3 regions of the Streptomyces sp. NPDC059248 genome follow, and region 3 is predicted to be linked to each of the others. Evidence: riboswitches for the same ligand, from Rfam matches in the RefSeq annotation. Region 3 holds a riboswitch; each other region holds the start of a gene.
The links. A riboswitch is a leader RNA that binds a small molecule or an ion and turns the genes downstream of it on or off. The one in region 3 is predicted to bind cyclic di-AMP.
Positions count from the first base shown of each region.

Region 1: another riboswitch for cyclic di-AMP. It lies ahead of ACFXG1_RS19260 (M23 family metallopeptidase); the one in region 3 lies ahead of ACFXG1_RS12060 (transglycosylase family protein).
Region 2: another riboswitch for cyclic di-AMP. It lies ahead of ACFXG1_RS24050 (C40 family peptidase); the one in region 3 lies ahead of ACFXG1_RS12060 (transglycosylase family protein).

Region 1 covers NZ_JBHYZV010000041.1:59,563-61,816, forward strand. The annotation lists gene ACFXG1_RS19255 (PP2C family protein-serine/threonine phosphatase) at 1-1,010, shown strand, start outside; cyclic di-AMP (ydaO/yuaA leader) riboswitch at 1,317-1,463, shown strand; gene ACFXG1_RS19260 (M23 family metallopeptidase) at 1,475-2,254, shown strand, end outside.
Region 2 covers NZ_JBHYZV010000061.1:20,419-22,672, forward strand. The annotation lists gene ACFXG1_RS24040 (ATP-dependent Clp protease proteolytic subunit) at 1-244, shown strand, start outside; gene ACFXG1_RS24045 (hypothetical protein) at 241-561, shown strand; cyclic di-AMP (ydaO/yuaA leader) riboswitch at 910-1,071, shown strand; gene ACFXG1_RS24050 (C40 family peptidase) at 1,075-1,554, shown strand; gene ACFXG1_RS24055 (ATP-binding protein) at 1,736-2,200, opposite strand.
Region 3 covers NZ_JBHYZV010000022.1:49,426-51,679, reverse strand. The annotation lists gene eno (phosphopyruvate hydratase) at 1-36, opposite strand, end outside; gene ACFXG1_RS12060 (transglycosylase family protein) at 450-1,163, opposite strand; cyclic di-AMP (ydaO/yuaA leader) riboswitch at 1,168-1,348, opposite strand; gene ACFXG1_RS12055 (transglycosylase family protein) at 1,637-2,254, opposite strand, start outside.

The DNA.
Region 1 (2,254 bases), on a different contig from region 3:
CGTTCTCCGTCACCCTGGTGACCGGAGTCTTCGCCGTCCTGACCGAGGTGGGCCTCGACCTCTACAACGACGTCCTCGACGAGACCCAGGCGTATACCGAGCTGACCACCGTCGTCACCGTCTCGGCGCTCGCCCTCTTCATCAACCGGGTCGTCACCCGGGGCAATGAGCGGCTCGCCTCCGCCCGGGTGATCGCCGAGACCGCGCAGCGCGCCGTGCTGCCCACCCCCGCCGAGGAGATCGGCGGGCTGCGGGTCGCCGCCCGGTACGAGGCCGCGCTCGCCGACGCCTTCATCGGCGGCGACCTCTTCGCCGTCCAGGACACCCCGCACGGGGTGCGCCTGGTGGTGGGCGACGTCCGGGGCAAGGGCCTGGGGGCGGTGGAGGCGGTGGCCGTCCTCATCGGCGCCTTTCGGGAGTCCGCCGAGCGGGAGCCGACGCTGGAGGAGGTCGCCGACCGGCTGGAGCAGGCGCTGGTACGGGAGGGCCTGCGGCGCGGAGGGCCCGACGAGCGGGCCGACGAGAACATCGCCCACTTCGAGGGGTTCGCGACCGTGGTGCTCGCCGAGATCCCGCGCGGGACGGGGATCGTACGGATGCTCAACCGCGGGCACCCCGATCCGCTGCTGCTCCACGGTGACGGCCGGGCGAGGTTTCTGCCGCCGGACGACGCGGCCCTGCCGCTGGGGATGCGCGAGCTGGGGGAGTGGCCGGGGCGGACCGAGACCCATCCGATGCCCGAGGGGTCGACCCTGCTGCTGTACACCGACGGGCTCTCCGAGGCGCGGAACGCGGCGGGGGACTTCTACGAGCCGGGGGCGCGGCTCGGGGGCCGGGTGTTCCCGGGGCCCGGGGAGCTGCTGGACGCGCTCGTCGACGACGTGCGGCGGCACACGGCCGGCGGGGCGACGGACGACATGGCGCTGCTGGCCGTCGCCCGGCCGGCGGTCGACGACCCGTCCGACCCCGGTCGACCCCGGGGACAGGCGGCGCTCCGGGGTCTTGGATAAAGACTTGACCAACCCTTCGCCAAGTATCCGAGCCTATGTGCCATTGCACGGCCGTTTTCTCGACCGAGGGTAACCGCGTCGTCGCTGTGGATATACCGATTGACGATCCGTCAGTGCCGGGGTCCGTGTCGACGGGGTGTCAGGTCGATGATCCGCGGGGTGACTCGCCCGATTTGACGATCTTCTGTCCTGGTTGATCCACCGGTCGGGTTTAACGATCATCAGGAACGGCTTGGAAAACATTCCCGGTGTCTATTAACGTTCGATAACGCAGCACGGTCGTCCCAGTCGCCGTCAGGGTGGCTCCGTGCTGATGCGCCGAATCCCGTCAGGGAACCGGGGAACCACTTCTTGGGGTGAATCGGGTGCCTCCGCAGCCTGCGGAGACACGCGTAGGAGACCTTCCTGCTCCGAACCCGTCAGCTAACCCGGTAGGCGAGAAGGAAGGAAAGGAGTACGCCTCAGTGGCGTCCAACAGCCCTGCCCCGCAGGCCCCCGCAGGCCCCGGGTATCTGCACTCCGGCTTCCGTGAGGACGGCGGGCCCGAGCGGTCCACCGACGAGTGGAACCCCAGCGCCGAGACGATCGCCTCCAACCGGGGCAAGCACCGCGTACTGCGCCAGCAGCGCCGGGCCTTCGCCCGTAGCTCCACCGTTCTCGGTGTCGGTGTGATCGCCGCCGTCGGCGCGGGCGGTATCGCCACCGCGCAGGACAAGGCCCCGATCTCCATATCCCTCCCCGACGGTCTCGGCGGCGAGGACGAGGGTCCCGCCCCGGCCGGTCTCGCCACGATGGGCGCCCCCGGCGCCCAGGTCGAGGAGGCCGACGCCGCCGCCGGTGACGCCCTGCGCTCCCGGATCCTCCAGCAGGCCGAGCAGCAGCAGGCCGTGGCCGACGCCGAGCGCCGCGCCGCCGCCGAGAAGGCCGCCGCCGAACAGGCCGCCGAGGACGCGATGAAGGCGTCCGCCGACGCCAAGAAGAAGGCGGACGACGCGAAGAAGAAGGCCGCGGAGGAAGCCAAGAAGAAGGCGGAGGCCGACCGGATCGCCAAGCTGGCGAAGAGCTTCGCCCTCCCCACCTCGAACTACATCATCACCTCGACCTACGGTCAGTCCGGTTCGATGTGGTCCTCGGGCTCGCACACCGGTACCGACTTCGCCGCCGCCGCAGGTACGCCGACCAAGGCCGTCGGCGCGGGCACCATCAAGTCCGCGGGCATGGCGGGCGCGTACGGCTACCAGATC
Region 2 (2,254 bases), on a different contig from region 3:
GCCCGCCCTCGACGAACCGATGCGGGGCATGCCGTCCGATCTGGAGATCGGGGCACGGGAACTGCTGCGCCAGCGCGCCCAGACCGTGGAGTTGCTGGCCCGCCACACCGGCCGCGAGGAGGAGCTGATCGCGGCGGATCTGGAGCGCGACCTCTTCCTGGACGCGGCGAGCGCACGGGAGTACGGCCTGGTGGACCATGTGATCGACAGCCGGAAGGCGTCCCGGTCCGGCGGCTCGCGATGACCCCGTCCGTCCCCCGGCCCGAGCTTCCACCCCTGCCCCCGCTCACCCGCGCCGAGGGGGAGTTGCTCGACGCCTATCTCGCCGTCGCCGATCTGGTCGGGCGGATCAACCCGGCCCGCTCGGAACACACCTACGGCGCACTGCGCGCCGCGCAGGCCCTGGTGGCGCGGGCGATCGAGCTCCGGGACGCCCTGACGCTGATGCACCACCGGGGGGAGAGCGAGCTGCATACCGCGACCCTCGCCAGGGCCCTGCGCGTCCTCGACGGCGAAAGGCGGACATTCCGCGTCACGATTCCCGTACCGCCGCCGCGCTGACGATCCGTCGACCGTCCGTCAACCGCCGAACGAGTGGGATAACTCCTCCCTCGATCGGTGGAGTCGGACCACGGGTAACAACTACGGTCGAGTTGCGCCGGAGCGACGATCCCTCTAACGGACAGTCGTATTCCCGGCCTGGTAAGGGGCCCTTCGGGCGTCCATGACGGGCCGTCGGGACGGTCGGATTCATACGAACGGCGCATTCGTGTTGAAACTCACATATCGCCGTTTTGACTTCGAAATCCGGCACTTGATGGGTCAAGATCCGGGGGACGACAAGCCCCCGTCACCTCGGCGGGGCGGTCCGGGCGGACGCCGAGTCCTGCCGCTGTCCCGGATGACTGGTCGACAGAAGTGCATTCGGCAGGAGTGGAGGACCCAGGCAGTACGGGGCCGCCGGAGCGATCGATCCGGATGTCCCTCGGGGTGAAGCCGCGTCAGCGGCCGGGCACCTTCGTCCGCCCGAACCCGACAGGTCATCCTTCACAGGCGGCTGACGAAGGGTTGCGCATGAGTGCGCAGATGAACGTCCCGTCTCTGCTCAGCCGGGCGGGCGCCGTGTCCGCACTGACCGTCGCGGCGCTCGGTGGCTCGATGCTCGTACCGGGCGGAACGCCGGAGGCACAGGCCGCCGCCACGGCGCACGCGGGCAAGGCGCTCAAGGTCGCCGCGTCCAAGAAGGGGGCACCGTACAGGTACGGTGCGGTGGGCCCGTCCCGCTTCGACTGCTCGGGGCTGACGGTCTACTCGTACAAGCAGGCGGGCAAGAAGCTTCCGCGGACCGCCCAGCAGCAGTACAACAAGACCCGCAAGATCTCCGTGAAGTCGCGTCAGGCCGGGGACCTGGTCTTCTTCCACGGCCGGGGTGGTGTCTACCACGTGGGGATATACGCCGGGAAGGGGAAGATCTGGCACTCGCCCAAGAGGGGTTCGTGGGTGAAGCTGGACAAGATCTGGACCAAGAGCGTCTCCTACGGGCGCGTCAAGTGACAGCCCCGCGGAACTGAGCCCTACGCCGGCTCCGGGGCGCCGGCTCCGGGACCGGAGCAGGTCCGGTGGCCCCCGAGGCGCCTCGGGGGCTTCCGGCGGCCTTACCGCCCGGTCCCGGGCTTCCCCGGCCCTCTCCGACCCGGCGGGGTTCCCGGCCGCCGGAGAGGCGGCGTTCCGCGCGTTACGGCGCGCCGGTCCGGTCCGTCCGGCCGTACCCGTCCGGTACGGCCGGGGCCCACGGCAGGGCCACCCAGACCGTCTTACCGCCGTCCGGGGTCGGAGTGACCGTCAGCCGGCCGCCGCTGTGGGCGGTGAGGCTGCGGACGATGACCATGCCCCGGCCGTTGTCCTGCCGGACGGCGGCGGGCAGCCGCTGCGGCCGCCGGGGATGGCTGTCCGTCACCCCGATCCTCAGCTCCTCGTCCCGCTCCAGCAGCAGATCCACGGTGAAGGTCGGCGACTGGCCGAAGGTGTGCTGCACCGCGTTGGTCGTCAGCTCGGAGACGATCAGCCGGACCGTGTCGACGGCTTCCCCGCCGGGCGGCAGACCCCACTCCGTGACGACGTCGGTGACATGTCCGCGTGCCACGGACACCGACGCCGGGTCGCTGGGCAGGGTGATCGAGCTCTCCAGAAGATCCGCCATGGCGACGCCGTCCCTTTCCAGCCGCGGCCGTGCTTTCCGACGCCCCCGCTGCCC
Region 3 (2,254 bases):
GATTTCCCGGGCTACGACGACGTCGATGGACGGCACGAGCATCTCCTTCTGGGATGTGACGCGTGGGATGCGGGTTTTGTTTCGGCCCTTGCGGTCACGAGCCTAACCGGACGGGGGGTGTCGGCCCGCCGATGCCCGCCCCCTGGGACGAAAAAGAGTGCGAAGAATCCCGATGGGCGGCGCACCCGCGCCGCTACCCGCCGGTAAGGGCTCTCACCTGCGCCCCTGCCCGCTCAGACGGGTGTAAGGACCGGCTGTCGGCACGGCCGTCCGGCGCGGAAAAGGGGGAGCCCCGGACCGGCGCGTACGGGGGAAGTCGCGCCGGCCCGGGGCGGGGGCGTGCCCGCGCCGGAGCGCCCGGGGGCGGCTCGACTGTCGGGCACAGGGGGACGGACCCGTGGGGGGTGGGCCGCCGCGGGGACGGCGGCGGCCCGGGGTCCGTACGGGGATCAGCCCAGGTGGAGAAGCTGGCCCGGGAAGATGACGTCGGCGTTGTCGACGATGTCCTCGTTCAGCGTGAACAGCTTCTGCCAGCCGCCCTCGACCTGCTCGGCCTCGGCGATCTTGCTCAGCGTGTCGCCGGCCTTGACCTCGTAGGTGCCGTCGCCCTTGAGGAAGCTCTTGGCCGGACCCTGGGCCTTCTTCGACTCGGCCTTCTTCGGGGCCTCGGCGCGCTCGGAGCGGGTGGTCGGGGCCTCGGCGCGCTTCTCCTGCTTCGGCGCGGCCTGCTGCTTCGGCTGCTCCTGCTTCGGCTGGGCGGGGGCCTGCTCGGCCGCGCCGCCGCCGTACGGGGCGTTGGACAGGCCGACACCACAGGAAGGCCAGGCACCCTTGCCCTGGCCGTCGAGGACCTTCTCGGCGATCTCGATCTGCTGCGCCTTGGAGGCGAGGTGCGCGTTGGACGCGTACGCCGTGCCACCGAAGGCGGCCCAGGTGGACGGCGAGAACTGGAGTCCGCCGTAGTAGCCGTTGCCGGTGTTGATGGACCAGTTGCCGCCGGACTCGCACTGGGCGACCTTGTCCCACTCGGCGGCGGTGGCGGCGGAGGCGGAGGTGGCGCCCATCAGCGGGGCGGCGATGGCGGCACCGGTGATCCCGGCGAAAGCGGCGAACTTGGCGGCCTTGGACGGACGGCGGTGCTTGCCCTTGCTGGCGAACAGCATGACGGATCTCCCTCACCGACGCCTACGAGGTGAGCTGTCGGGTTCGGGCGTGGTGAGTTGCCCGGCCGTACGACCCCCGGGTCGTACGGCTTCACCCCGAGCCGGGTGCCCTTCGCCCTCACGGGCTCCGGACGGGACCGGCACAAACCTGGGTCCCCCGCTCCTGCCTTCGGCGCTGTCGCGACGACTGTTCCCCCCGACCGACGGCAGGATTCGGCGTGACGGTCAGTGGTGCCCGCTTTGGCGAGCGGTCCAGACCGTAGTCACAGCCGTCCCCGTTCTTCAAAGACGGAACATCGGGGTCAAATCACCCATCCCGCCCCTCCGGAACCTTGCGTTTCCGCAGGTGACACACGGAATCGCCGATTCCGGAAGGGCCGGAGGCGCGATCGGGCCGAAGAGACTCATGTCTCACTTATGCGAAACCCGACATTTAGCAGCAAACCACTACGTCAGTTCGGTCTCGCCGGAGGCTACTTCGGCTGAAGATCGAGGCTCTGGCCAGGCAGGATGAGGTCCGGGTCAGCTCCGACCACCTTCTGATTGGCCTCGTACAGCGCCGGCCAGCCGCCGGGGACGTCCCTCTCCTCCGCGATGGCCCAGAGGTTGTCGCCGGAGCGGACGGTGTACGTACCGTCCTTCGGCCCGGCTTCAGCCGTACTGTCCCCACCGGCCTTGTTGTCCGCCATACCCGTCTTGCCCGCGGTGCCCGGGTCGCCCTGGTTCCGCGCGTCGGCGCGCCCGGGAGTGTCACTCCGGGATGTCCGGTCCGGACCGGACATCCGGGACGGGTCGATGGTCTCCACGGCCGACGCGTCCGGGGTCGCCCCGGCCTCGGCGCCCGCGGTGCCCTCCGGGGCGCCGTCCGCCGCCGTACCGGGCTCCTGCGCGGCCGGACCGCGGTGCTTGCCGGTGCCGGACGCCTCCTTCTTCTCCTTGGCGGCGTCCGGCGCGCCCGCGGCGTCCGTTTTCGGCTTCGCGATCCCGGCGGGCTTCCCACCCGCCTCACGCGGCTCCGCCGGAGCGGTCTCCTTGGCGGCGTCCGCCGCACGCTTGGCGGCCGGCCCCGTCGGCACCGGCTCGGCGCCCGG